Regions from separate parts of the Superficieibacter sp. BNK-5 genome, predicted to be linked through region 2. Evidence: predicted binding sites of a transcription regulator. Region 2 holds the regulator's gene; each other region holds the start of a gene.
The links. The regulator PhoB, encoded in region 2, activates phosphate uptake and scavenging genes when phosphate is short. The targets are predictions, from matches to a motif close to CTGTCATAAAACTGNCNNAT.

Region 1 (9,913 bases), 480 kb from region 2:
GGCGACCTGTATTGGCGTGGTCATGGCACTGACATTATGGGGGCTGCGCGGATGGGCGTAATCGATTTTCTGCTGGCGCTAATACAGGACATGCTCCTCTCCGCTATCCCTGCGGTTGGCTTTGCGATGGTGTTTAACGTGCCTCACCGGGCGCTTCCCTGGTGTGCGCTACTGGGCGCTATTGGACATGGTTCGCGAATGGTGATGTTTACTGCCGGTTTTAATATTGAGTGGTCAACGTTTATGGCGTCGATGCTGGTGGGGACGATCGGTATTCGCTGGTCGCGCTGGTATCTGGCGCACCCGAAAATTTTCACTGTGGCAGCGGTGATCCCTATGTTCCCCGGTATTTCGGCGTATACCGCTATGATCTCGGCGGTGAAAATTAGTCACTTTGGCTATTCAGAGGATCTAATGATTATGCTGCTGACCAATTTTCTGAAGGCGTCTTCTATTGTGGGTGCGCTTTCCATCGGGCTGTCGATCCCCGGTCTGTGGCTCTATCGAAAGCGTCCACGGGTGTAATAAAGTTCTCAGAGGCGATGTTTATAATCGCTTGCAATTAAATTGTGCGCTATCTATATTGAAAGGATGAAAACGACATCGACCCGGTCTTCGGACTCACCGCTGCATCTGGATAATCAGCTCTGTTTTGCGCTTTATTCTACTAATCTGGCGCTGCATAAGCTCTACCGGCAGTTGCTGGCACCGCTTAATCTGACCTATCCACAGTATCTGGTTATGCTGGTGTTGTGGGAGCGAGATGACATTACCGTATCAGAGATTGGCGAAAAGCTGTTTCTGGATTCGGCCACGCTGACGCCATTACTGAAGCGGCTGGAAGTGGCAGGCTTGTTGCAGCGCCAGCGTTCGCATCAGGATGAGCGTCAGGTGAGGGTGACATTAAGCGAGAACGGTCGCCAACTGGAGCAGGAGGCACAAAATATACCGGATTCGGTGGGTTGCGCCCTCGCCTGCGACACTGATTCACTGGCGACGCTCAAGCAGCAACTTGAAGATCTCCGTGAACAATTACATCGCATTTAATCCTGCGTTTCGCAGGATTAAGGCACCATTTAAATCGCACGCTATTTTATAGTGAACAACAATGAGGAACCTGCCATGTCTTTAGAAAAAGTGATTTATACCGCCAAAGCCAAAGCAACCGGGGGCCGTGACGGCCGTGCCACCTCTTCAGACGGTTTTCTGGACGTCAAACTGGGGGTACCGAAAGAGATGGGCGGTGCCGGTGCTGAAGCAACCAATCCAGAGCAGCTGTTTGCGGCGGGTTACTCTGCCTGCTTCCTGGGTGCCATGAAGTTTGTTGCCGGTCGCGATAAGATCGCCATCCCGAAAGATGCTTTTGTAGAAGGTGAGGTGGGTATCGGTCCGCTGCCGACCGGCTTTGGCATTGAAGCGACGCTCAATATTCATCTGCCGGGGATGGATCAGGCTGAAGCGAAAAAACTGGTCGATGCGGCGCACATTGTCTGCCCGTACTCTAATGCGACCCGTGGCAACATCGACGTGACGCTGAATATCGTCGCATAAGCCTGAAAGTTGCCATTGAAGCAGGCGGTTATTAAACGCTCCGTAGTCATCGGGGCGACCACCGGGTTGGGCCTCCCACCGGGAACCCAATCCCGGCATTTCCCCTTATTGAGCCGGGATACCAGTACGCTTTTTTAATCCCTTCGCCGCCTGCCAGCCATCCGATGCACTGTGTTACTATGTGCCATTATTACCCCAGTCGCCCCTTTTATGTATTGAGATAGCGTATGTCTTCCAGAATCTTGACGCCTGATGTTGTCGGTATCGACGCCTTTATGCAGAATTATGCCAGCGTGCTGGCAAAGGCAGAGGGGCAGGCGGTCGCGGTATTTGCCAATAACGCCCCGGCGTTTTACGCGCTCTCCCCTGCCCGTCTGGCGCAATTGTTGGCACTGGAGGCTAAACTGGCGCGCCCGGGCAGCGATGTTACGCTGGACGAGCGTTTGTATGAAGAGCCGGCCGCCGCACCGGTGGCCGTGCCGATGGGTAAATTCGCCATGTATTCCGACTGGCAACCGGATGCAGATTTCCAGCGCCTTGCGGCCTTATGGGGCATCGCCCTGTCTCAGCCCGTCACGGCAGAAGAACTGGCCTCGTTTATCGCTTACTGGCAGGCCGAAGGCAGAGTCTTCCATCATGTCCAGTGGCAGCAAAAACTGGCGCGTAGCGTGCAAATAAGCCGGGCCAGTAGTGGCGGGACGGTAAAACGTGATATCAATAGCCTGAGTGAACCAGACGATCATATCCCCCCCGGCTTCAGAGGTTGAACATGAAAAACGTCGGCGAATTAATGAAACGTTTGCAGAAAGTGATGCCATCGCACGTTAAACCCGCATTCAAAACGGGTGAAGAACTGCTGGCCTGGCAAAAGGAGCAGGGGGACATCCGCTCCGCCGCCATAGAACGTGAAAATCGGGCGATGAAAATGCAGCGAACCTTTAACCGTTCCGGCATTCGTCCTCTGCATCAAAACTGCTCTTTTGAAAATTACCGCGTGGAAAACGAAGGGCAAATGAACGCGCTGGCCAAGGCGCGGCAGTATGTTGAAGAGTTTGACGGTAATATCGCCAGCTTCATCTTTTCCGGCAAGCCCGGCACCGGTAAAAATCATCTTGCAGCGGCGATCTGTAACGAGTTGCTGCTGCGCGGCAAATCGGTACTGATCATTACGGTAGCCGATATCATGTCGGCGATGAAAGACTCATTCGGTAATCGGGAAACGAGCGAAGAACAACTGCTCACCGATCTGAGTCGTGTCGATCTGCTGGTGATCGATGAGATTGGTATGCAGAACGAATCGCGCTATGAAAAAGTGATCATTAATCAGATCGTCGATCGCCGTTCCTCTTCCAAACGCCCGACCGGGATGCTAACTAATAGTAACATTGAAGAGATGAACAAACTGCTCGGCGAACGCGTTATGGACCGAATGCGTCTTGGCAACAGCCTGTGGGTGATCTTCAACTGGGACAGCTACCGCAGCCGCGTGACAGGCAAAGAGTATTGAGATAATTCTTGCCCGCAGGCGAGGTATACTCAGAAGAAATCGGCCCTGTTTCAACGTGAGTATGACTATGAAATCTGCAAAATCTCTGCTTTGCGGCGCACTCCTCAGCGCCGCGTGCTTCTCCCATGCCGCCAGTTGGCAGGATTCACTCTCCAGTGCGGCCAGCCAGTTAAACAGCCAGAATGGTAACCAGCTCTCTTCGCTGGGAAGTCTGCTTAACGGTGGTAATCAGGCATTAAGCGCTGACACAATGAATAACGCCGCGGGGATCCTGCAATACTGCGCCAAACAGAAACTGGCCTCGGTAACCAGCACCGAAAACATCAAAAATCAGGTGCTGGATAAATTAGGCTTAAATCAGCAGGAACAGAAAGAAGATACCAACTATCTGGAAGGTATTCAGGGTCTGCTGAACACCAAAAATGGCGAGCAGCTTAACCTGAGCAATCTCGGTGATACGCCGCTGGCTCAGAAGGTGAAAACCAAAGCCTGCGATTTAGTATTAAAACAGGGCGTTAACTTCCTTTCCTGATTTTCCTCTGTGGCCGCGCCAGCAACTGCGCGGCTATTTCCTCCTGCCGCACAATAATGCGATAACCATCGTAAAACGCCCCTTTCAGGCGAATTCCGAACCACAGCACATTTTTATGACGCCATAATTGCAGCAATGCGGCAACACCATTACATTGTAGGCGCTTAAAAACGATGTTAAGCCAGGTGGGCCTGGCGCTGTTGAGGATACCTCGTTGTCAGAACTCATTTCTATTGCTCTGTTCCTGGCCTCCGTGGTGATTTACGCCTGGAAAGCTGGCCGTAATACCTGGTGGTTTGCCGTCACGCTGGCGGTACTGGGCGTGTTTGTCGTATTAAATATCACGCTTTACGCCAGCGATTACTTTACCGGCGACGGCATTAACGATGCGGTCCTCTATACCCTGACCAATAGCCTCACCGGCGCAGGCATCAGCAAATATATTTTGCCGGGTGTTGGCCTGATACTGGCGCTGGTCGGCGTGTTTTTCGCGCTCGGCTGGGTATTACGCCGCCGCCGTCATCATCCGCATCATCTGGGATACAGTTTGCTCGCACTGGTGCTGGCGCTGGCTTCGGTTGACGCCAGTCCCGCGTTTCATCAGATCACCGAACTGGTAAAATCGCAATCCCGCGACGGCGATCCGGATTTTGCCGACTGGTACAAAGAACCGGCGAAAAGCATTGCCAATCCGAAGCTGAACCTGGTTTATATTTACGGCGAGAGTCTGGAACGCACCTATTTTGATGAAGAGGCTTTTCCCGATCTGGCTCCTGAACTCGGCGCCATAAAAAAAGAAAGCATCGACTTTAGCCATACTGCGCAACTGCCCGGCACCGACTACACGATTGCCGGTATGGTCGCCTCCCAGTGCGGTATTCCTTTGTTTGCCCCGTTTGAAGGCAATGCATCGGCTTCGGTGTCCAGCTTCTTCCCGCAGAATATCTGCCTCGGCGACATCCTGAAAAACTCCGGCTATGAAAACTATTTCATGCAGGGGGCCAACCTGCGCTTTGCCGGAAAAGATGTGTTTTTGAAATCCCACGGCTTCGATCACCTTTACGGCGCAGAAGAACTCAAAACCACCGTTGCCGATCCGAGCTACCGCAACGACTGGGGCTTTTACGATGACACCGTGCTGGATGAAACCTGGAAGAAATTCGAGGAGCTTTCCCGCAGCGGTAAGCGTTTCTCGCTGTTTGCCCTCACCGTCGATACCCATCACCCTGACGGCTTTATTTCCCGCACCTGTAAGCGTAAAAGCTACCAGTACGACGGTAAACCGAACCAGTCGTTCAGCGCCGTAAGCTGTAGCCAGGAACACATCGCCGCACTCATCGAAAAAATTAAAGCGTCGCCGTGGTTCAAAAACACGGTGATTGTCGTTTCGTCCGATCATCTGGCAATGAATAACACCGCCTGGAAGTACCTGAATAAACAGGATCGTAACGATCTGTTTTTTATCCTGCGCGGCGATAAGCCCCAGCAGGATGTCTCGGGCGTAAAACGCAATACCATGGATAACGGCGCAACGGTGCTGGATATTATGGGTGGCGATAATTTTATCGGTCTCGGGCGCAGTAGCCTGTCCGGGGAGTCGCTTTCCGAAGTCTTCCTGAATATGAAAGAGAAAGTGATGGGCTGGAAGCCCGATATCGTGCGGCTATGGAAATTCCCCAAAGAGATGAAAGAATTTACCCTCGACAGCGAGAAAAAGACTATCGCCTTCTCGGGTACGCATTTCCGTCTACCGCTGTTACTGCGTATTTCGGATAAACGCGTCGAGCCGCTACCGGAGAGTGAATACTCTGCACCATTGCGCTTCCAGCTGGCGGACTTTGCCCCGCGTGACAACTTCGTCTGGGTCGATCGCTGCTATAAAATGGCGCAGCTATGGGCACCTGAGCTGGCACTCTCAACCGACTGGTGCGTTTCGCAGGGCCAGTTGGGGGGAGAGCAAAAGGTACAGCACGTTGATAAAGCCCAGTGGCAAGGAAAAACGGCTTTCAAAGACACGGTGATCGATACCGATCGCTACAAGCACAACGTCGATCTGCTCAAAATCGTCGATAACGATATCCGTTATAAAGCCGACAGCTTTGTCTTTAACGTGGCAGGCGCACCGGAGGAGGTGCAGCAGTTCAGCGGCATCTCGCGTCCGGAGTCCTGGGGACGCTGGTCCAACGCACAGCTCGGCAAAGAGGTGAAGATTGAGTACAAAGCGCCGTTGCCGGAGAAATTCGATCTGGTGATCACCGCGAAGGCCTGGGGACCCAACGCTAATCGTCCCATTCCGGTACGCGTGGGCAATCAAGAGCAGATACTGACTTTAAGTAATGAGGTCTCTACCACCACGCTGCATTTTGACAATCCGTCGCGCAGCAAAACGCTGGTGATTGTCCCGCCAGAACCGCAGTCCACTAACGAGGGCAATATTCTCGGCCATTCTCCACGTCAACTGGGGATTGGGATGGTGGATATCAAAGTGGTTAAATCGGAAGGATAATCTGACTTTGCCGCCCGGCGGGAACTACCTGCCGGGCGTTTACTTACTGCGGCAAAAGGTGTTGTAAATCGCTGGTGCTTAAGCCCGTGGCGCGCAGCACACTTTCCTGGCCTACGCCATCACACAGAAGATTACGGGCGATCCTCAGCGCTTCCGCGCGGCGGCCTTCTTTATGGCCTTCCTCGCGTCCTTCCTCGCGGCCCTTCTGCTCCAGCTGTTCAGCAATGGTCATCAACGTTTCCTCATGTTGCGGTAAACGGCGCGCCAGCTGGCGGAAAAAGGTGCCAGCATCCAGGGTGCTGCCGTACTGACCGATATAGTTAAACAAGGTTACTAGTTGCCTGTGCGTAGTATATCCCGGCAATAATAGCGTGACCAGTTGCTCGAGTAATCCGGCAAGATCGCGCTGGCGGATATGTTTTTGTACTCACCCTCACGTCCATTTCGGGTAAAGATATTTACGAGCCTCCTCGGAAAAAAGTTGCCCGGCGCGGAAAACGCCGGGCAATCTCGGTTAATAATCGAACTGCCGGTAATAACGACGAATATTCAAATCGTGCCCGGTATTATGTTCAAAGTGCGCCGCCAGACGATCGACCAGCAACGTTGAGGCCACGCAGGGCGCAAGGATCCAGCGGAAGGCGTCATCAATCCCGTTCAGCGGGTAATCACGTGGGTCGATGACCACCAGATGCCCGGTGATCTTCTGCGCGAAACGCTCCACGCGATCGTCCAGCGCCCGGCATTTGCCCTCGCCTTTCACCAGGAACAGCGGCACGTCTTTTTCCAGCAGCTCCAGCGTGCCGTGGAAAAATTCAGCGGAAGAGACAGACTTGGTTCGTTTCCACTGCATCTCCTCCAGAATACACATTGAGAAGAGATAGACTTCCCCCCACATCTCTGCGCCGCCAATCCACATCATATAATCGCTGTTATGATACTGGCGGGCAATTTCCGCGGCGCGCGGATCGAATTCACGTTTCGCCTGTAGTAAATTCTCCGGTAGTAATTCCAGCTGTTGCGCGAAACGGTCATAGTCATCAAATTCACCATTAAGCGCCACAAGGCGGAAGAATACCCAGTAAAGCAGCATATATTCATATTCCACGCCATTTTTATGGCGCATCGGAATATGCCAGGTAGCGGCACGCGCGAGCGGCGACCCGGCATTTTTGGTAATAGCGACTACGCGAATACCCTGCGCTTTACACCACTCAGCAATCGCTACCGATTCTTTAGTATCGCCGGATTTCGACAGGGTAATAACTACCGAATCTTTATTGAGCTTTTTACTGCCCTTGCTGATTAATTCCGCCGCCTGCTCTACATATACCGGCAGCGTGGTGACTTCTTTGGCAAATTCATTAATCGCCATCATCGGGGCCAGCGAACCGCCTACGGAGGCAAAGAATACATTACTGAATCCGGCCTGATGAATATCTTCAGCCGCCTGCTCCGCCTGTTTGCGCGCAGCAACGATCTCACGAGCACTGGTCAGGTACTCGTCCTGATTAAACCCTAACATATTATCTCCTGACTATTCAGATTTTGCTTTTTAATACCCGGTCAAAGTCGTCGAATATCCGGACGGATAAATCGATCCCTTTTAATGCCGCAATGTGGCAGGCCAGAATTTGTATCGGGACAATTAATAACAGCGGTGCCAGGTGATGATCGAGCGGACAATTCAGCGCCAGCGTATTATCGTCATCCTGGTCTCCTTCCAGCGTCAAAGAGAACGCCTTTTTCACCGCCGGGGCCATATATGTCCGCAGCGCCTCGCTGCGCGGATCGTGACGATCGCTGATAAAAAACATCACATGCTCGCGATTCGCCTCCAGATACGGCCCGTGCATATACGCCTCAAGCTCAAACCCGCTGGAGGGAACTCGCACGGTTTCGGTAAACTTGGTTTCACACTCCTTCGCCACCCCAACAAGCGCCCCGTAGCCGACCGCGACGAACCGCGAGCCTGTGCGTAGCGTCTCCTGATGCCGTTGAATAAACGCCTGCGTCTGTTCGATCGCCGCAGGCAACGCATCAATCAGACGTTCCAGTGCGGCGAGCCAGTCGGCACACGCTTGCGCCGTCGCTTTACCCTGCGTCCGGGCAATCGTCAGCGCAATAAGCAGCAGGTTGAGCACCGTCGCGCTGAAGCCACGGGTAACGAAGCCGACGGTCTCAATGCCGGTATTAATGTCGATAATCTGATCGCACTCCCGCGCTATCGGGCTTTGCGGATCGGAGGTCAGGGCCAGTACCGGCAGCGAGGCGGCGCGGATCTTGCGCACGGCCTCAAGCGTCGAGGCGCTTTTACCACTTTGCGATACCGCAATCACCATGTCGGTATGCGGATCAATGCGCTCATAGTGGGTAAAGTTATACGGTTCTTTGATTTCTACCAGCATGTCAAACTGCTGTTCAAAGAAGTAACGTGCACATAGCGCCGCATTCAGCGACGATCCGGTCGCCAGGATCAGGATGCGGTTGATCGCGCGCGTCTGCGCAACCGTCTTAACGGCCTGGAGCTTCTGTGCATGGTCGCGCAGGATCTGCGTCAGCGCAGCAGGCTCCTCGCGGATATAGGTCATCATTGTGGGTTTCATTATTTTCTCCGGTTAAAATAAGCCAATCCATGAACCTGAAATGCCGACCAGCGCCATCCCACCGATAATGGTCAGCGGTTTGACTTTGCGCCCGAGCAGCCAGTAAACAATGCCAAAACTCACCAGCGGCAGCAGGCAGGGCATAATGTCATTGATGATCCCCTGCACCTCAGTCTTTGCCTCACCGGCACCGAAGGTAATGGGAATGGTGATGTCGATCATGGAGGCGGTCATTGCCCCCACCACCATCAGGCCGATAATCGACGCGCCGTAGGTCAGGCTTTCCATCATGCCGCTCTGCTGGATACGTTGCAGAACGCCGGTTCCCAGCACATATCCCCAGCGGGTAAACAGCCAGCGCACCAGCAGATGCGGCACGTTGAACACCAGCAGAAAAAGGATCGGGCCAAGAATATTGCCTTTCAGCGCCAGGCTGGTACCGATGCCGGTGGCAATCAGACGCAGCGTGCCCCAGAAGAAAGAGTCGCCCAGCCCGGCCAGCGGCCCCATCAGCGACGCTTTAACGTTATCAACGGCGTTGGCATCCATATTGTTGTTCTGGCTGTTCTTCTCCTCCATCGCGGTGGTAATGCCGAGGATCAGCGTCACGATATGCGGCGTGGTATTGAAAAACACCAGATGACGTTTCAGCGCCACCACCAGATCCTCTTTACGTGGATACAGCTTTTTCAGCACCGGCATCAGGGCATACACAAACGCCAGATTCATCTGCCGCTCGTAATTCCAGGAGAACTCCATCTGAAAAGAGCGCCAGAACACGCGACGTAAATCCCGGGCAGTAATGACGCTTTCTGGCGTCTGCGCGGTGTCTTCAGAAATCATCTTCGTTGTCATCCGGAACTCCTTGTGCGGTAGTGGGACGAGGTGAGTTAACGGCGGCGACATTCACCATAATGACCGCCACGATGGCACCGAGAATGGCGATGCCCGTCACCGGGATTTTGAGATAGGCCATCAACACAAAACCGAGGAAAAAGTAAGGCGCGACTTTTTTATTGATCAGCAGCCGTGCCAGCATTGCGAAGCCCAGGGCCGGAATAATGCCGGTCGCCACGCTCAGGCCGTGCTTAATGAATTCCGGGATCGCATCCAGCAGCCCTTTCACCGCGCTGCTGCCGACGAGGAAGGACACGGTGACCACCGTCGCCAGCATCAGCGACAGGCCGAAACCGGCGATCAGGTGCATTCTT
Region 2 (9,913 bases):
GCCTGGCTGTGGCCGCAGCGTTAATGACAGGTGGTGAGAACGGTTTTGCTCTGTACCCTGTTATGCCGGGTGGCGCTGCGCTTACCCGGCCTACAAAGGCAACAATATCAACCGTTTGCATTCATCGTAGGCCCGGGCCAGCGCCATACCCCGACCGTAGGCCCGCGCAAGCGCAGCGCCGCCGGGCATATAACGCCGCCGTGCCAGCGCCGTACCCCAACCCTGTTTTACTCTGTTTCGCTTGCCCACCCGCGCGAATGACGCATCGTCATTCCCCGACGGCGAATACTCTGTCGAGCTTGCTATACCCCAACCCGTTCACTTTTTTCACCTTAATCTGCACCGGGATGCGCTCCTTCATCGCCTCGACGTGACTGATGACCCCAATGGTTTTGCCGGTGGCGTTCAGCGCATCCAGCGCGTCCAGCGCGGCATCCAGCGTTTCGCTGTCCAGGGTGCCGAACCCTTCGTCGAGGAAGAGGGAATCAATGCGCGTTTTATGACTTACCAGGTCAGAGAGCGCCAGCGCCAGCGCGAGGCTGACGAGGAAGCTTTCACCGCCGGACAGAGTACGCGTGTCGCGTACCGCATCTGCCTGCCAGGTATCAACCACCTCCAGTTCCAGCGCATCGCTAACCTTCCGTTTGAGCAAATACCGGCCGTGCAGACGGTTAAGCTGTTTATTCGCCAGCCAGACGAGATTGTCGAGCGTCAGGCCCTGAGCGAATTTACGGAATTTATCGCCGTCACGGGAACCAATCAGACCGTTAAGCAGGCTCCAGTCGGCGAGTTCTCGCGCGGCTTGCTCAATATGCTGCATCAGCGTCTGCTGGTGCTGGCGGTTATCCGCATCCTGTTTTAACTGCTGGCGGATCTCGCCTTGCCGTAAGCCGATGTCGCGAAGCCGCTGATTCAACTGCTCCAGGGTGAGCCGGATTTGCTCCCCATTCTGCTCCGGCGAGAGTTCTTCGGGCATGTGCTGCTGATGCGCCTGTCGCTGGTTTTGCGCCTGTACCGCCAGCGTCTGACACTGCTGAAGCTGGCTTTCCAGCGTTTGTTTCAGGGACTCCAGCTGGTGACGGGCTGGTTCATCCAGTAGCGCGGCCAGAAATGCCTGGCGATCGGCGAACTGGCTGGCGCTAAGCGCGGCATCAAATTGCGCCTGCGCCTGGTGTAAACGCGATTTTTCCAGCGTTTCCTGTTGCTGCAGGGTTTGCCACTGGCTCTCCAGCTTCACGCAGTCGTCATGCGTGCTGCGCCAGTCCTCCAGCGACTCTGGCCCTGAAGCAAGCGTTGCCCCGGTTTGCGGCAACGTTTCCAGTAGCGGAATAAGCTGCGCCAGCGCCTCCTGAAGGGAGGTCAATTCCGTCTGGCGGGTTTGCCACGTCCGGGCTTCTTCTTCCCGCGCCGCCAGCCAGGCGGATTCATCGCCTTCAGCAGGCCAGCTCAGCGACAGCGCTTGCAGCGCCGTTTCCAGCGTCGTCCGCTGGGCAGTGATGTGTTGGGCGAACCCGGCGATTTGCTGGCTCAGCTCAGCAATCTGAATCTCCAGACGTTGACGCTGACTCAACTGATGGAGCTGCTCTTCATAGCGATCCTGCTCCTGCTGCCACGGCGTGATGTCGTCCTGCGGTTGCAGGGCTATTTGCAGCGTGGCGCTAAGCGTCTGCCATTCCTGGGTAAGTGCTTGCTCCTCCTGAGTGAGCGTCTGGATCTCGCTTTCGTCGCGTTGCTGCTGGCGTTGCAGCGCATCTGTCTGGCCGCGAAGTTTGCCACCTTCATCGGCCAGCGATCTGACCTCTTTTTCCAGCGCATCACGGCGGGCCTGATTCACACTGGGTTCGAGCGTGCGATACTGCTCGACGGCAGGATGGGTCGTGGAGCCGCAGAGCGGGCAAGGGTGGCCGGATTGCAGCAGCGCGCGTTGGCTCTCCAGATCCTTAATGCGCGCTTCAAGCTGGCAAAGGGTCTGCACATCCACAAGCTGCTGATTTTTTTCTTTATAACGCTGGCGCAGATTGACAATTTTTTCATTTAACGCGGCGTATTCCGTCCGGGATGCCTGAACGGTGCCGTGTAGCTTTTGCAGGTTCTGATGGACAGCGGACAGACGCATATGTAATGCGTTTAGTCGCTGGCGCAGCGGGCGCTGTTGTGTATGACGCGCCTGCGCCTCGCTGACTTCTGGCGGCGTAAGGCTGAGCGTCACGGCGGGCAGCGCAGCCAGTTCACGCTGATGGCCGGCTAATTGCTGCTGGTGTTGTCGTAGCTGAGCATTGTCGCGCGTTTGCTGGGTAAAGGCGTGCCGCCAGCCTGTCAGTTCGCTGCTCCACAAACGCCAGCGATCGTGCTCCTGAAGCCAGTCAGTCAGATGTTTATGCGTCGTTTGCAGCGACGCCTGCTGATGTTCCGCGCTGGCCCGCAGTTGAGCGCGCCGGGTTAATGCGCTCTGTAAGCGAGCATTCACTTCCTGCGTCTGCCGCTGCGTTTGCTCCGCGGCGCTGGTCTGCTCTTGGCAGCGGCTCCACAGAGGACGCAATTGTTCTGCGGGCTGGGCCAGCGTTAATGCGGTCAGTTGCGGTTGCGCCTGAGCCAGCGCCTGTTGCGCTGCGGCGAGGGCCGTTTGTGAACGCTGATGCTCCTCATCCAGTTCATGCTGGCGAGTCAACCAGTTAAGATGATGTTGCGTCTGCATTTGCAGGCCTGACTGCTGACGTTCCTCGTCAGTAAGCGCCTGCAAACCTTGCTCCAGCGTCTGCTGCTGTTCCGCGCTGAGCAGGGCCACGCCGGTGGCCTGCGCCTGCAGCGTTTCCAGTGCGGTACGGGTAGTTTTATGCTTTTCAAATACCATCGCTGAGATGTGACCGTAAATCTCGGTGCCGGTCAGTTCTTCCAGCAACTCCGCACGCTCGCCGGGTTTGGCATTCAAAAAGGCCGCGAACTGACCCTGAGAAAGCAGCATTGAGCGGGTAAAACGCTCGTAATCCAGCCCGGTCAATGTGGCGGTCAGTTCCAGCTTATCTTTCACTTTATCGGCAAGGATTTTGCCATCGGCACAACGCGCCAGCTCTACCCTCGGAGCCTGCAAATTACCATCTGGCTGATTGCGCGCGCGGTTCTGGCTCCAGAAAGCGCGATAGGCTTCGCCTTTAACCTCAAATTCGACCTCGGCCAGACAGTCGGCGGTGTCGCGGGTCATAAGATCATTTTGCGATTGCGACAGCGTGCTAAGGCGCGGCGTCTGGTGATACAGCGCCAGGCAGATCGCATCCAGCAGCGTCGTTTTACCTGCCCCCGTCGCGCCGGTGATGGCGAACAGGCCGTTGCTGGCAAACGGTTCTGCAGCGAAGTCAATTTTCCACTCGCCTTTCAGTGAGTTCAGGTTTTTCAGGCGCAGACTGACAATTTTCATGCTTCATCCTCCCCGGACAGGGTTTCCAGCGTTTGACCGAAAAGGGTAAACAGCCGCTTTTGCTGTGCCTCATCGAGATCTTCCTGCGTCAGTCGGCGCTCAAACACGTCTTCAACACTCAATTCGCTGAGCGTTTCGCGCAATTCACCTTCCAGAATACGCTGGCGGTGCTCGCGGCTGCGTCTGACTAAAAGCACCTCAACCGGTAAACCCTCGGTCAGGGCCTGAATACGTCGCTGAATATCATGCAGGTATTCCCCGCTGGTGATTTCGATATCCAGCCAGACCTTCGGCGTCGCGGGCGCATCACGCCACTGTATAAGCTGCTCGCTGATACTGGCAAAATCGCCTTTGATCACAGCCAGCGGCTGCATGACGGGAACCTCAAGCGGTGTCACTTCAGCGAGTTTGCCCTCCGCAAAGGTGACCAGGTTGACGCTTTTATTTTTTCCCGTCTCATCAAAGCTCAGTGAAATGGGCGAACCGCAGTAGCGAATGTGCTCGCTGCCGTTAATTTTTTGCGCGCGGTGGATGTGGCCCAACGCGAGGTAATCGACGGGCGGAAAATTTTGCGCCGGGAAGGCGTCCAGCGTGCCGATATAAATGTCGCGCACGGCATCGCTTTTGCTGGCTCCGACGGTCGTCAGGTGTCCGCTGGCGATAATCGGTAATGGCTGCTCACCCCGCAGCTCGCAGGCGTCCTGATACTGCTGCTGATAATAATCTGTGATGGCCGTCAGCAGACGTTGCTGCTTCTGGCTGCCGGATTGACCTGCCTGGCTAATCACCATGTCGCGCGGACGCAAAAACGGCACCGGGCAAAACACCGCGCCCGGCGTGCCGTCGCGCTTTAACAGAAGGTGCGGTTTATCGCCTGCGCTGGCAATGACGGTCGTTTTGAGAAACGCCAGAATGTCGCGGGATTCGTTAAGCGTGGCCACCGAATCATGGTTTCCCGCCAGCACCACCAGATGACAGCCGGTCTGCTGTAAATCGACCACGAAGCGATAATATAACTCGCGGGCATAGCTCGGCGGCGACCCGGTATCAAAAATATCGCCTGCCACAATAATGACATCAACCTGCTGCGTTTGAGCGGTCTCCAGCAGCCAGTCAAGAAAAGCGCTATGCTCAGCGGCACGGCTTTTACTGTAGAAATTCTGGCCGAGATGCCAGTCTGAGGTATGAATGATGCGCATGTCGGTTCCGTGGCAAAAAAGCGTATAGCGGATTATACCCCCTGAAGCAGGTGGGGCGAAGCCGACTGTCACATCGCGTTTACGCAATCGTCACATGGTCATCTTTTTCATAAATCTGTCATAAATCTGACGCATAATGACGTCGCTATCCATAATGATGATAAACAGGGTAAAAAATGGCGAGACGTATTCTGGTCGTAGAAGATGAAGCTCCAATTCGTGAGATGGTTTGCTTTGTTCTCGAGCAAAATGGCTTTCAGCCTGTAGAAGCGGAAGATTATGACAGCGCGGTAAATCAGCTCAATGAACCCTGGCCAGACCTGATCCTGCTGGACTGGATGCTTCCCGGTGGTTCCGGCATTCAGTTTATTAAACATATCAAGCGTGAAGCACTGACGCGCGAAATCCCGGTGGTGATGCTCACCGCACGCGGTGAAGAAGAAGATCGCGTTCGCGGACTGGAAACCGGGGCGGATGATTACATCACCAAGCCGTTCTCGCCAAAAGAGCTGGTGGCGCGTATCAAAGCGGTGATGCGCCGTATTTCCCCGATGGCCGTTGACGAGGTCATTGAAATGCAGGGATTGAGTCTCGATCCCTCCTCGCACCGGGTTATGACGGGTGAAAGCCCGCTCGACATGGGGCCGACTGAATTTAAGCTCCTGCATTTCTTTATGACCCATCCCGAACGTGTTTACAGCCGTGAACAACTGTTGAATCATGTCTGGGGAACAAACGTGTATGTTGAAGACAGAACGGTGGATGTCCATATCCGCCGCTTGCGCAAAGCGCTGGAGCAGAGCGGGCACGATCGCATGGTTCAAACCGTTCGCGGCACGGGTTATCGTTTTTCGACCCGTTTCTGATATCTGACAGGAGTGTGACGCGTGCTGGAACGTCTGTCATGGAAAACGCTGGTTTTTGAACTGATTATCTGTTGTCTGCCTGCGCTGATACTGGGGGCATTTTTCGGCTATCTGCCGTGGTTTTTGCTGGCGGCGGTGACCGGGCTTCTGGTCTGGCATTTCCTGAATTTGCTGCGTCTTTCCTGGTGGCTGTGGGTCGATCGCAGCATGACGCCGCCGCCGGGGCGCGGTAGCTGGGAACCTCTGCTTTACGGGCTGCATCAGATGCAGCTACGCAATAAAAAGCGTCGGCGTGAGCTGGGCAACCTGATCAAGCGTTTTCGCAGCGGCGCAGAATCGCTGCCGGATGCGGTAGTGCTGACGACCGAAGAAGGCACGATTTTCTGGTGTAACGGCCTGGCGCAACAGGTACTGGGGCTGCGCTGGCCGGACGATAACGGACAAAATATTCTTAACCTGCTGCGTTATCCCGAATTTACGCTCTATCTGAAGCATCGCGATTTTAGTCGGCCATTAAATCTGGTCCTCAATAATGGCCGTCATCTTGAATTTCGCGTGATGCCATACAGTGAAAACCAGCGGCTGATGGTGGCGCGCGATACCACGCAAATGCACCAGCTTGAAGGCGCAAGACGCAATTTCTTTGCCAACGTCAGTCATGAGCTGCGCACGCCGTTGACCGTATTACAGGGTTATCTGGAGATGATGCAGGAGCAAACGCTGGAGGGAGCACCGCGTGATAAAGCGCTGCATACCATGCGCGAGCAGACGCAGCGCATGGAATCACTGGTGAAACAATTATTAACCCTCTCGAGAATCGAAGCGGCACCTGCGCTGGCCCTCAATGAAAAGATTGATGTGCCGATGATGCTGCGTGTGATCGAGCGCGAGGCGCAAACCCTCAGCCACGATCGCCATACGCTACGCTTTACCGTGGATGATTCGTTGAAAGTGCTGGGCAATGAAGAACAATTGCGTAGCGCTATCTCTAATCTGGTGTACAACGCGGTGAATCATACGCCTGCCGGAACCACCATTTCGGTCAACTGGCAGCGCGATCCGCATGGCGCGCTGTTTGCGATTGACGATAACGGACCGGGTATTGCTGCCGAACACATTCCGCGTCTGACCGAGCGTTTTTATCGTGTCGATAAGGCCCGCTCACGGCAGACTGGCGGTAGCGGTCTGGGGCTGGCCATCGTGAAACATGCCTTAAATCATCATGACAGCCGCCTGAATATCGCCAGTAAGCCGGGAGAAGGAACGCAATTTAGCTTTTTGCTTCCGGAACGATTCATTGCCAGAAATTAGCGTATTTATCGCGCTTGTAAGAGTAACTTTCCGCAGACCAGCCCAGGCTGGTCTGTTTACTTTGCAGGCAAGCGAAACGGATACCATTTCCTCGCGCCTGCTGCTTTTTTGTTCGAATGATCAGCCATCAGTTTTTCTGATAACTGGTCCATCATGCTGGTTGAATATTATGAATTAGCATAATCATCTGGTTTTACGATCCCACCTTGCTTTAAAACGTTATAAGCGTTTAAATTGCGCCCCAGAGGCTGTCATACCGACTGCTTTTGCGTGATAAATCGAAAAACTATACTTCATCACGTCAGTCAGGGAGCATATCCCGCTGGAAATATATGCAATTGCTGCGCTATCGTCCCGCATGGAAAGCAACAATTCATTTACAACACCACATCCACAGGCAGTAAATATTTATGACCCATCAGTTAAGATCTCGCGACATCATTGCTTTGGGCTTTATGACCTTTGCGCTGTTTGTTGGCGCTGGCAATATCATTTTTCCTCCGATGGTTGGTTTACAGGCGGGCGAGCACGTCTGGACGGCGGCAATTGGCTTTTTAATTACCGGGGTCGGCCTGCCGGTACTGACGGTCATTTCGCTGGCGAAAGTCGGCGGCGGGATTGATAGCCTCAGCACGCCGATCGGTAAAGGTGCGGGCATCCTGCTGGCGACGGTCTGCTATCTGGCGGTGGGGCCGCTGTTTGCCACCCCGCGTACCGCGACGGTTTCCTTTGAAGTGGGGATTGCACCACTGACGGGTGACGGGGCGATGCCAACCTTCATTTACAGCCTGGTCTATTTTGCGCTGGTGATCGTGGTCTCTCTCTATCCCGGCAAGCTGCTGGATACGGTGGGTAACTTCCTTGCGCCGATGAAAATTCTCGCCCTGACGGTGCTTTCAGTCGCCGCGCTGGTATGGCCTGCCGGCCCGATCAGTCATGCGATTGACGCTTATCAGACGGGATCGTTCTCTAACGGCTTCGTTAATGGCTATCTGACGATGGATACCCTGGGCGCAATGGTCTTCGGTATCGTGATTGTCAACGCTGCTCGTTCTCGCGGCGTGACCGAAGCGCGGCTGCTGACTCGCTATACGGTCTGGGCGGGGCTGATGGCGGGTATTGGGCTGACGCTGCTGTACCTGGCGCTGTTCCGTCTCGGCTCCGATAGCGCTACGTTAGTTGACCAGTCTGCTAACGGTGCAGCTATCCTGCATGCATATGTTCAGCATACCTTTGGCGGCGCAGGCAGCCTGATGCTGGCGGCGCTAATTTTCCTCGCCTGTCTGGTGACGGCTGTGGGCCTGACCTGTGCGTGCGCTGAGTTCTTTGCGCAGTATCTGCCGTTCTCCTATCGCTCGCTGGTCTTTATCCTTGGCGTGTTCTCGATGGCGGTCTCCAATCTGGGGCTGGACCAGCTGATTCAGATTTCAGTGCCGGTGTTAACGGCGATCTATCCGCCGTGTATCGCACTGGTTGTGTTAAGCTTCACCCGCCCATGGTGGCATAATTCATCGCGCGTGATTGCGCCCGCCATGTTTATCAGCCTGCTTTTTGGTATCATTGACGGCATTAAAGCCTCGGCATTGAAAGATGTCCTGCCTGCGTGGACTGAGCGTTTACCGCTTACCGAGCAGGGGCTGGCGTGGCTGATGCCAACGGTGGTGATGATTGTTCTGGCTGTTATCTGCGATCGCCTCATGGGGCGTCAGGTAACTTCCAGCGCACATTAATCGTTGCTCGGCGGTTCGTTTAACCACGGTACTTAGGGTTCCGTGGTTTTTTATTTTTTGTGTTGAATGGCATTTGAAACGATGGAAAGTACTAACAAGCTGAAGCGGGGACTGAGCACCCGTCACATCCGCTTTATGGCACTCGGGTCGGCAATTGGCACCGGCCTTTTTTATGGCTCGGCAGATGCTATAAAAATGGCAGGACCCAGCGTGCTGCTGGCCTATATTATTGGCGGCGTCGCCGCGTATATCATCATGCGTGCATTGGGGGAGATGTCGGTCCACAACCCCTCTGCCAGTTCGTTTTCACGTTACGCTCAGGATAACCTCGGCCCGCTGGCGGGGTATATCACCGGCTGGACCTACTGCTTCGAAATCCTGATCGTCGCCATTGCCGACGTCACGGCGTTCGGTATCTATATGGGCGTCTGGTTCCCCGATGTGCCGCACTGGATTTGGGTGCTTAGCGTGGTGATGATCATCTGCGCGGTCAACTTAATGAGCGTGAAGGTGTTCGGCGAACTGGAGTTCTGGTTTTCCTTCTTTAAGGTCGCCACCATTATTATTATGATCGTGGCGGGCGTCGGCATCATCGTCTGGGGGATTGGCAACGGCGGACAACCGACCGGCATCCATAACCTGTGGAGCAACGGCGGCTTTTTCAGCAATGGCTGGCTGGGGATGGTGATGTCGTTGCAAATGGTGATGTTTGCTTACGGCGGTATCGAGATTATCGGTATTACCGCGGGCGAAGCGAAAGATCCGCAGACCTCCATTCCGCGGGCCATCAACTCTGTACCGATGCGTATTCTGGTGTTCTACGTTGGTACGCTGTTTGTCATTATGTCCATTTACCCGTGGAACCAGGTCGGCACAGACGGCAGTCCATTTGTCCTGACGTTTCAGCATATGGGGATCACCTTTGCTGCCAGTATCCTGAACTTTGTGGTGCTGACCGCCTCGCTTTCCGCTATCAACAGCGACGTTTTCGGCGTGGGGCGTATGCTGCACGGCATGGCAGAGCAGGGCAGTGCGCCGAAGTTTTTCGCCAAAACCTCACGCCGCGGTATTCCGTGGGTGACGGTTGTGGTGATGACCTTCGCGCTGCTGCTGGCGGTTTATCTTAACTACATCATTCCGGAGAACGTCTTCCTGGTGATCGCCTCGCTGGCAACCTTCGCGACGGTGTGGGTGTGGATAATGATCCTCCTGTCGCAGGTGGCTTTCCGCCGCCGCCTGTCGCCGGAAGAGACCAAAGCGCTGAAATTTAAGGTGCCGGGCGGCGTGGTGACGACGGTTGTCGGGCTGATTTTCCTGGTCTTTATCATCGCGCTGATTGGCTATCATCCGGACACGCGTATTTCGCTGTACGTCGGCTTCGGCTGGATTGTACTG
Region 3 (9,913 bases), 410 kb from region 2:
CGCCACTTCCACCGCCACCGAGCCGGAATCCGCCAGAAACACGCACTCCAGCGGCTCAGGCGTCATTGCCACCAGCTTGCGGCACAGCGCCACCGCGGAAGGATGGGTGATGCCGCCGAACATCACATGCGATACCTGGTCGATCTGCGACTTCATCGCCGCGTTCAGACGCGGGTGATTATAGCCGTGGATTGCCGCCCACCAGGATGACATGCCATCCACCAGTTGCTCACCGCTGGCGAGCTGAAGCTCACAGCCCTGTGCGCTCACCACCGGGTAAACCGGCAGGGGGGAGGTCATCGAAGTATAGGGGTGCCAGATATGGCGTTTATCGAAGGCAAGATCGTCCGGTGTCATAATCGACTTGTAAACCATTTTGAAAAGTTTTAGGTTTACGAGTCTACACCGAAGCAGAAATTAACTAAACCCTTTGGAGAGGCCCGATGGCTCACCACCCACGCTGGACAATGTCGCACGTCACCAAACTTTTTAATAAACCGCTGCTGGATCTGCTGTTTGAAGCGCAGCAAATTCACCGTCAGCACTTCGACCCGCAGCAGGTGCAGGTGAGCACGCTGCTGTCAATCAAAACCGGGGCCTGCCCGGAAGACTGCAAATACTGTCCGCAAAGCTCCCGCTATAAAACAGGTCTGGAAGCCGAACGTCTGATGGAAGTGGAGCAGGTACTGGACTCGGCACGCAAAGCAAAACTGGCTGGCTCCACCCGCTTCTGCATGGGCGCGGCGTGGAAAAACCCGCACGAGCGCGATATGCCCTACCTGGAGCAGATGGTACAGGGCGTTAAAGCAATGGGCCTGGAAGCCTGTATGACCCTCGGCACTTTGGATGAAACGCAGGCGCAACGTCTGGCCTCGGCGGGGCTGGATTATTACAACCACAACCTCGATACCTCGCCGGAATTCTACGGCAATATCATCACCACGCGCACCTATCAGGAGCGTCTCGACACGCTGGAGAAAGTGCGTGAGGCCGGGATCAAAGTGTGCTCCGGCGGCATCGTCGGTCTGGGCGAAACGGTGAAAGATCGCGCCGGGCTGCTGATGCAACTGGCGAATCTGCCGACGCCGCCGGAAAGCGTGCCGATCAACATGCTGGTCAAGGTGAAAGGCACGCCGCTGGCCGATAACGAGGATGTGGATGCCTTCGACTTTATCCGCACCATCGCCGTTGCGCGCATTATGATGCCGACCTCTTACGTTCGTCTCTCTGCCGGGCGTGAGCAGATGAACGAGCAGACTCAGGCGATGTGCTTTATGGCCGGGGCGAACTCGATATTCTACGGCTGCAAACTGCTGACCACGCCAAACCCGGAAGAAGATAAGGATTTGCAACTGTTCCGCAAGCTGGGGCTGAATCCGCAGCAGACCCTGGTTCAGGAAGGCGATAACGAGCAGCAGGAACGACTGGAACAGGTGCTGCGCACGCCGGATACCGACACGTACTACAACGCGGCAACGGTATGAGCTGGCAGCAGCGAATTGATACAGCGCTAGCGGCACGCCGCGCGGCCAGCACCTTGCGACGCCGACAAGCGGTGGAACAGGGCGCGGGCCGCTGGCTTACCGCTGAAGGGAAACGGTATCTCAATTTCTCCAGCAATGACTATCTGGGCCTGAGCCAGTATCCGCAGGTGGTACAAGCCTGGCAACAAGGCGCGGCACGCTTTGGCGTCGGCAGCGGCGGATCGGGCCACGTTAGTGGCTACAGCTTTGCGCACCAACAGCTTGAAGAGGAGCTGGCGCAGTGGCTGGGCTACCCGCGCGCGTTGCTGTTCATCTCCGGCTTTGCCGCTAATCAGGCGGTGATTACCGCACTTGCTGCGAAAGACGATCGCATCGTCGCCGACCGCCTGAGCCATGCCTCGCTGCTGGAAGCCGCCAGCCTCAGCCCGGCGCAGCTTCGCCGTTTCGCCCATAACGATCCGGCGCAGTTGCAGAGCCTGCTGGCAAAACCCATTGGCGGGCAGCAGCTGGTAGTCACGGAAGGCGTTTTCAGCATGGATGGCGACAGTGCGCCGCTGGCTGAAATCGACCGCGTCACGCGCGCCGCCGGGGCCTGGTTGCTGGTGGACGACGCCCACGGCATCGGTGTCAGCGGCAATGGCGGACGCGGTAGCTGCCATGCACAACAGGTACAGCCGGACCTGCTTATCATCACCTTTGGCAAAGGCTTCGGCGTGAGCGGCGCGGCGGTGCTGTGCAGTGAACCGGTGGCGGAGTATTTAGTGCAGTTCGCCCGCCATCTCATCTACAGCACCTCCATGCCGCCAGCCCAGGCGGCGGCATTGCAGGCTTCGCTGGAGGTTATTCGTGGCGATGAGGGCCAGCAGCGACGCGAAAAGCTTCAGCAGCATATCGCGCTTTTTCGTCGCGGTGCGGCAGCGCTGACGATGGCGATGACGGATTCAGCCAGCGCCATTCAGCCGCTGATTATCGGCGACAACGCCCGCGCCCTGCGGATGGCGGAGGCGCTGCGCGAGCACGGATGCTGGGCCACGGCCATCCGTCCGCCTACGGTGCCTGAAGGGACGGCACGCTTGCGCTTAACGCTGACGGCGGCGCATGAAACCGACGATATCACCCGCTTACTGGAGGTGCTGGATGCCGCCAGTCGATAAACAGGCGGTGGCCGCCGCCTTTGGTCGCGCTGCGTCGGTCTATTTGCAGCATGACGATCTTCAGCGTCAGAGCGCCGCCGCGCTGCTGGCCGGGCTGGCTGAACGTCCTTTCCCACGCGTGCTGGATGCCGGATGTGGACCGGGCGGCATAAGCCGTTACTGGCGCGAGCAGGGCAGCCACGTCACCGCGCTGGATCTGTCGCCGCAGATGCTGGCCGAAGCACAACGTCAGGACGCCGCGCATCACTACCTGCGGGCGGATATTGAAGCTATGCCGCTGGCGGACGCGCAATTCGATCTTGTCTGGAGCAATCTGGCCGTACAGTGGTGTGAAAATTTACAGGCTGCGCTCAGCCAGCTTTACCGCGTGACCCAGCCGGGCGGACAGGTGGCATTTACCACTCTGGTTGCCGGATCGCTCCCCGAAGTCGCGCAGGCATGGCAGGCGGTAGACGGTCGTGCGCACGTTAATCGCTTCTTGTCTCCAGAGGCTATCCACCACGCGCTGTCCGGCTGGCGTTATCGCCATCACATGCAGTCGATCAGCCTGCGCTTTCCCGATGCCCTCAGCGCCATGCGCTCGCTAAAAGGAACCGGAGCCACGCATCTGCATGAAGGGCGGACGCATCACCCGCTGACCCGCAGCCAGTTACGTCAGCTTCAGCTGGCGTGGCCACAGCAGCAGGGCGTTTGTCCGCTGACCTATCATCTTTTTACAGGAATTATTGAACGTGACTAACCGTTTTTTTGTCACCGGCACCGACACCGAAGTCGGCAAAACCGTCGCCAGCTGTGCGCTGCTTCAGGCCGCCAGACGCCAGGGAGTGATTACCGCAGGCTATAAGCCGGTCGCCTCGGGCAGCGAGGCCACGGCGGAAGGGCTGCGTAACAGCGACGCGCTGGCGCTTCAGCGTAACAGCAGCCTGCCGCTGGGCTATCACCAGGTTAACCCGTACACCTTCGCTGAACCGACCTCGCCGCATATCGTCAGCGCCGATGAGGGACGCCCCATCGACGCGGCGGTACTCTCTGCGGGCCTGAGACAGCTGGAAGCGCTGGCGGAGTGGGTGCTGGTGGAAGGGGCCGGAGGCTGGTTTACGCCGCTCTCACCGACCCTGACCTTTGCCGACTGGGTGATAGCTGAAAAACTGCCGGTGATCCTGGTGGTAGGCGTCAAACTGGGCTGCATTAACCATGCCATGCTGACCGCGCAGGCCGTGCAGCAGGCAGGATTAACGCTCGCAGGCTGGGTGGCAAATGACATCACGCCGCCCGGCCGCCGTCATCAGGAGTATCTCGCCACGCTCAGGCGCGTACTGCCCGCGCCCATGTTAGGCGAGATCCCATGGATCGAACATGACGTGGAAACGTCCGATCCCGGTCAGTATCTCGATCTTAGCCTCCTTGTGTCGGGGTCATCCACTGTGTGAGTAGTTGCTGGTCAAGCTGGTTAACCTGTCCCTGCGCGACATTGCGGCCCTGATGCAGCAGTAAGAAGCGATCCGAAACGTGATGGATAAACGACAAATGCTGTTCTGCCAGCAGAATGGTCAACCCCAGCTCGCGTTTCAGGCGCAGGATAATCTCGCCCAGCTTATGTAAAAACGCCTGACCCGCGCCGCGCGTCGGCTCATCCAGGATCAGCAGGCGAGGGCGAGTGACCAGCGCATTCGCCAGCGCCAGCTGGTACTGATTCTCATCTGACAGCGTTGCCGCTTTCACCTGACGCAGAGCACAAAGCTCCGGGAACAGATCGTAGATCCCACTGTTTACCGCGCCATCCCCGCTGGCGGCGTGGGCGATATGCAAATTCTCCTCCACCGTCAGTTGCGAAAAAATTCGTCTCTCCTGCGACACATAGCCAATTCCCAGTGCGATCCGGTTTGGCGCAGAGAGCGGTAGCAAATCGCAAGGCGGGGCGTCATGGCCATGCCAATAAATACTGCCGCTCTCAATCGGCACGATGCCGGTTATGCAGTTAATGAGCGTGGTCTTGCCCATGCCCGGCAGCCCGATGACGCTGGTGCATTTTCCCGGCTGGAGTTCAAGCGTGATATTCCACAGCGTGTGCTGGCTTCCATAAAATTGATTTACAGCGCGCAGACTCAACATCGGTAGCTCCTCAATTCAGTTCGTGCGTTTCGACCATCAGGTATTGCAAAAGGCTTGCCAGAGACGGTCTGCGGCTTAAAAAAGGCACTTATTTCGGATAGCGCTGAGGATCCGGAGGAAAATAATGAGCATTTGGTCAGAGGCATGCACTTTGTCGGTGCCAGGGGCAGAGTGTAGTGGTGCAACAGTCCAGAAACTCTCAGCGTCCTTAAGCTGATAAAAGACAAAAAATAGTGGGAAATATTTTTTATGATCGCGTTTCATCAGCGGCTTCGGTTTTTGCCAGAGAGCGGTGGCTAAGGGCTGGCGCGAGTTATCCACTATTCCTGTGGATAACCTTGTGCATTAGAGTTAGAAAAGACGTGGTAAACGAGAGAATACGCGGCCTGCGGATGAATTGACGGCAAACGCGTCTTTTATGATATGTTTTTTATATTCAACGAGTTAAATAAAATCAACTAGTGCAAGAAAAGTGTCATCTGCTGCCATCAAACCGTCATGACATTGCTTGACAAAGTTAAAAAATGAGTTTTTTTGGGGATAACCCATTTCAGCTGGTATTTTCCCTGTCTGACGCTACGCTTTTGCTGATGTTTCCAGGGCAATGAGGCAAGATTTTACGCTTACTGTTTTTTTATCCAGTATAAATTGTTGGCAAAATCGCCAGCGACAGGTAAAATTATGCTCCTGCCCGCTTATTCCTTTCAGGTAGCCATTAATGAGTAAACCGTTCAAACTGAATTCCGCATTCCGTCCATCTGGCGATCAGCCGGAGGCGATTCGTCGTCTGAAAGAAGGGCTTGAAGATGGCCTGGCCCATCAGACGCTTCTTGGCGTAACGGGGTCAGGGAAGACGTTTACCGTTGCCAATGTTATCGCCGATCTTCAGCGTCCGACCATGGTGCTGGCACCGAATAAAACGCTGGCCGCGCAGCTGTATGGCGAAATGAAGGAGTTCTTTCCGGACAATGCCGTGGAGTATTTCGTCTCCTACTACGACTATTATCAGCCGGAAGCCTACGTTCCCAGTTCCGATACATTTATTGAGAAAGACGCGTCGGTCAACGAGCATATTGAGCAAATGCGTCTGTCGGCAACTAAAGCATTGCTGGAACGTCGTGATGTAGTGGTGGTGGCTTCCGTGTCGGCGATTTACGGCCTTGGCGATCCCGACCTGTATCTGAAAATGATGCTGCACCTCACCATCGGCATGATTATCAATCAGCGCGATATTTTGCGTCGTCTGGCGGAATTGCAGTACGCCCGTAACGACCAGGCCTTCCAGCGCGGGACGTTCCGCGTGCGTGGTGAGGTGATTGACATCTTCCCGGCGGAATCGGATGACGTGGCGTTGCGCGTCGAACTGTTCGACGAAGAAGTGGAACGTCTGTCGCTGTTTGATCCGCTAACCGGGCATATTGAATCGACGATCCAGCGTTTTACCGTCTATCCCAAAACGCACTACGTAACGCCACGCGAGCGTATTGTGCAGGCGATGGAAGACATCAAAGTTGAGTTATCTGACCGACGCAAGACGCTAATGGCGAATAATAAACTGTTAGAAGAACAGCGAATCACCCAGCGCACGCAGTTCGATCTCGAAATGATGAACGAGCTGGGCTACTGCTCAGGTATCGAAAACTACTCGCGCTACCTTTCTGGCCGTGGGCCGGGCGAAGCGCCGCCGACGCTGTTTGACTATCTGCCCGCGGACGGTCTGCTGGTGGTGGACGAATCACACGTTACCATCCCGCAAATTGGCGGGATGTATCGCGGCGACCGGGCGCGTAAAGAGACGCTGGTCGAGTACGGGTTCCGCCTGCCTTCCGCGCTGGATAACCGTCCGATGAAGTTTGAAGAGTTTGAGGCGCTGGCCCCACAAACCATCTACGTTTCGGCGACGCCCGGCAAGTACGAGCTGGAAAAATCCGGCGATGAAATTGTCGATCAGGTGGTGCGTCCTACCGGCCTGCTGGACCCGATTATTGAAGTGCGTCCGGTGGCGACGCAGGTCGATGATTTACTCTCAGAAATTCGCAAGCGCGTGGTGATCAACGAGCGCGTGCTGGTCACCACCCTGACCAAACGAATGGCAGAAGATTTAACCGAATACCTCGACGAGCACGGCGAGCGGGTGCGTTATCTTCACTCAGACATCGACACCGTCGAGCGTATGGAAATTATCCGCGATCTGCGCCTCGGCAAGTTCGATGTGCTGGTCGGGATCAACCTGCTGCGCGAAGGGTTGGATATGCCGGAAGTGTCGTTGGTCGCCATTCTGGATGCCGACAAAGAAGGTTTCCTGCGCTCTGAGCGCTCGCTGATCCAGACTATCGGGCGTGCGGCGCGTAATATCAACGGTAAAGCCATCCTCTACGGCGATAAAATCACCCCGTCGATGGAAAAAGCCATTAGCGAAACCGAGCGTCGTCGCGAGAAACAGCAGCAGTACAACGAAGAGCACGGCATCGTGCCGCAGGGCCTGAACAAGAAAGTGGTCGATATTCTGGCGCTGGGTGAAAACATCGCGAAGACCAAAGCCAAAGGCCGTGGTAAAGCGCGTCATCCGGTGGAAGAGGATGCAGCGTTGCCGCTGACGCCGAAGGCATTGCAGCAGAAAATTCACGAACTGGAAGCGAAGATGATGCAGCACGCCCGGGATCTGGAGTTCGAGGAAGCGGCGCAGGTTCGCGACCAATTGCACCAGTTGCGCGACCTGTTTATTGCCGCCTCGTAGGCTCGTAGGCTCGTAGGCCGGATAAGGCGAAGCCGCCATCCGGCATTATGGGGTTCCGGGGCTAAACGTATTACCCCCGTAGCGGTCTGAATTTCACCCAGGCCCGCGCGCCCGTCTGCGACTGGCGATTGTGCAAAAAAAACTGCGCGTCGTGCAACTGGGCAATACGCGTGACGATGCTCAACCCGAGGCCAATACCGCCATACCGGCTGTCCATACGCACAAACGCCTTGCTCAGCTCGCCGCCTTTCGATTCATCAATCCCCGGACCTTCATCTTCAACCACCAGCGTCGGCCCGTTTCCAGGCTCAATATGGACGACGATAACAGAGCCGACAGGACTATAACGATAGGCATTTTCCACCAGATTTCTGAGCACCACGCGTAACAGCGTGGCGTCGCCCAATACGGCGACCTGGCTTTCCACCGGCAATGTCAGATATTGCTGACGCTGCGACAGCATAGTTTCAAGCTCCCCCTGAAGCGGCAGAACCACATCGTGATAGAGATTAACCTGCTGATAGCTCCCGGCAGAAAAAGATTGCCCCACGCGCGCCAGTTGCAAAAGCTGGGCAATGCTGGTGGTCATCTGATCCAGGCGCTGCAGCAGCGGCTCGACATTCGCAGTTCCGGCACGACCAATCAGCTCAAGGTGCAAACGCAGACCGGCCAGCGGCGTGCGCAACTCGTGGGCGACATCGGCGGTAAACAGCCGCTCGCGCTCGAGCGTCACGGTAAGTCGCGAGACCAGTTGATTGATGGCGGAGGTCACCGCTTCCACTTCGCTGACCGTCGCGTTAATGGCGATGGGCTGAAGGTTGTCGGGCGTGCGTTCGCTTAACTCGCGTTGCAACTCTGCCAGCGGGCGGGTGATCTTTTTCACCGCGTGAAAGCAGATGACCAGCGCCAGGCCGATAATCAGCAGACTGGGCACCAGCAGGCTGGCGATAGCTTCGCGTACTTCGTGCGCAATGTGTTTACTGTTGTCATGATTCTGGACTGCGCTCTGTACCAGCAGTTGAATCTGCTCCTGGCTTTCATGCCAGAGCCAGAAAACGCTATAAACCTGGCACACCACCAGAATTGCGCCGATGGTCAGCAGCAGCTGGCTGCGCATCGTCGTTTTTCGTCTGCGAAAGAGTGCCATTATTTATCCTGATTCGGCATCATATAGCCGAAGCCGCGCACCGTGCGAATACGCGTTTTGCCGATCTTTTCGCGTAAATTATGGATATGCACCTCCAGCGTATTGGTCGAGGGTTCGTTTTCCCAGCTATAAATATCGTTATAGAGAATTTCACGATGCACCGGGCTACCCGCTTTTAGCATCAGTCTTGAGAGCAGCGCGTACTCTTTCGGCGTAAGCTCCAGCAACTGTCCTTCCAGCCAGACCTGACGGCGCGTGACGTTGAGCGTCAGATTGTCGATCGTCAGTTCGCTGTCTCCCTGATTATGATGGCGGCGCAGCAGCGCGCGAATGCGCGCATTCAGCTCATCCAGGGCGAAAGGTTTGATTAAATAGTCATCCGCGCCGGTATCCAGCCCGGCGATGCGATCGCCGACGGTATCGCGCGCGGTGAGGATCAGCACCGGCTGGGTGAATTTATCGCGTCGCAGATGGGCCAGCAGATGCAACCCATCCTCATCGGGCAGACCTAAATCCAGCACCACCAGACTGTAATGGGCGCTGGCCAGACAACTCTTCGCATCGCGGGCGGTCGCCACGCCATCGCAGACATATCCCTCGTTTTGCATGGCCAGGATCAGTCCCTGCTGCAGTAAAGCATCATCCTCAATAACTAATATTTTCACTTAGTTAGCTCCTTTGCACGACAATAAAATATCATCTTTTCCCTGATAGACCTGCGTGGTGACGCCCACCATCCCAAGCATAGTGGAGAAAAGATTATCCTGTGAGTACGCCTGAGTGTCAGCCCTTTTTTGCAGACACTGCTGGCTTACGTGATAACGTTTCTGATAATCCTCTGAGAGCCACATCAGCATCGGAATATGCGTTTGCATCTGCGGGGCAATTGACCACGGCAGTCCATGCAAATAGACCCCGTCTTCCCCCAGTGATTCACCGTGATCCGACAGATACACCAGACTGGTGGTAAACCTGTCCTGCTTGCTTTGTAGCAGCTTGATCGCTTTATCGACGATATAGTCCACATACAGAACGGTATTATCGTAAGTATTGGCCAGTTGCGCCTTACTACAGGTCTGTATCTCATTGGTATCGCAGGTCGGGGTAAATTTACGGAACTGGGGCGGATAGCGGTTGTAGTAGGTGGGGCCGTGGCTGCCTATGGTGTGCAGAACAATCACGCCATCTCCCTGAAGCGTATCGATGTAATGGCTTAAACCCTCGAATAATACCTCATCATAGCATTCGCCATTGATACACTGACCCGGCAGTTTCAGAC

Region 1: opgB (phosphatidylglycerol--membrane-oligosaccharide glycerophosphotransferase) is a predicted target of PhoB. The motif match lies at 3,693-3,712, and genes of this name have one in related genera.
Region 3: uvrB (excinuclease ABC subunit UvrB) is a predicted target of PhoB. The motif match lies at 5,233-5,252, and genes of this name have one in related genera.

What each region holds. Positions count from the first base shown of each region.
Region 1 covers NZ_CP179893.1:2,127,881-2,137,793, reverse strand. The annotation lists gene ACMGGS_RS10260 (threonine/serine ThrE exporter family protein) at 1-61, shown strand, start outside; gene ACMGGS_RS10255 (threonine/serine exporter) at 52-525, shown strand; gene ACMGGS_RS10250 (MarR family winged helix-turn-helix transcriptional regulator) at 592-1,047, shown strand; gene ACMGGS_RS10245 (organic hydroperoxide resistance protein) at 1,123-1,551, shown strand; gene dnaT (primosomal protein DnaT) at 1,779-2,318, shown strand; gene dnaC (DNA replication protein DnaC) at 2,321-3,058, shown strand; gene ACMGGS_RS10230 (DUF2501 domain-containing protein) at 3,126-3,590, shown strand; gene opgB (phosphatidylglycerol--membrane-oligosaccharide glycerophosphotransferase) at 3,805-6,096, shown strand; gene ACMGGS_RS10220 (Rpn family recombination-promoting nuclease/putative transposase) at 6,140-6,511, opposite strand; gene ACMGGS_RS10215 (SIS domain-containing protein) at 6,611-7,621, opposite strand; gene ACMGGS_RS10210 (SIS domain-containing protein) at 7,638-8,702, opposite strand; gene ACMGGS_RS10205 (PTS system mannose/fructose/sorbose family transporter subunit IID) at 8,715-9,557, opposite strand; gene ACMGGS_RS10200 (PTS mannose/fructose/sorbose/N-acetylgalactosamine transporter subunit IIC) at 9,535-9,913, opposite strand, start outside.
Region 2 covers NZ_CP179893.1:2,604,416-2,614,328, forward strand. The annotation lists gene mak (fructokinase) at 1-24, shown strand, start outside; gene sbcC (exonuclease subunit SbcC) at 269-3,412, opposite strand; gene sbcD (exonuclease subunit SbcD) at 3,409-4,611, opposite strand; gene phoB (phosphate response regulator transcription factor PhoB) at 4,788-5,477, shown strand; gene phoR (phosphate regulon sensor histidine kinase PhoR) at 5,499-6,788, shown strand; gene brnQ (branched-chain amino acid transporter carrier protein BrnQ) at 7,199-8,518, shown strand; gene proY (proline-specific permease ProY) at 8,600-9,913, shown strand, end outside.
Region 3 covers NZ_CP179893.1:3,017,089-3,027,001, forward strand. The annotation lists gene bioA (adenosylmethionine--8-amino-7-oxononanoate transaminase) at 1-357, opposite strand, end outside; gene bioB (biotin synthase BioB) at 444-1,484, shown strand; gene bioF (8-amino-7-oxononanoate synthase) at 1,481-2,638, shown strand; gene bioC (malonyl-ACP O-methyltransferase BioC) at 2,622-3,377, shown strand; gene bioD (dethiobiotin synthase) at 3,370-4,068, shown strand; gene ACMGGS_RS14505 (ABC transporter ATP-binding protein) at 4,034-4,750, opposite strand; gene uvrB (excinuclease ABC subunit UvrB) at 5,469-7,487, shown strand; gene pmrB (two-component system sensor histidine kinase PmrB) at 7,558-8,634, opposite strand; gene pmrA (two-component system response regulator PmrA) at 8,634-9,299, opposite strand; gene eptA (phosphoethanolamine transferase EptA) at 9,300-9,913, opposite strand, start outside.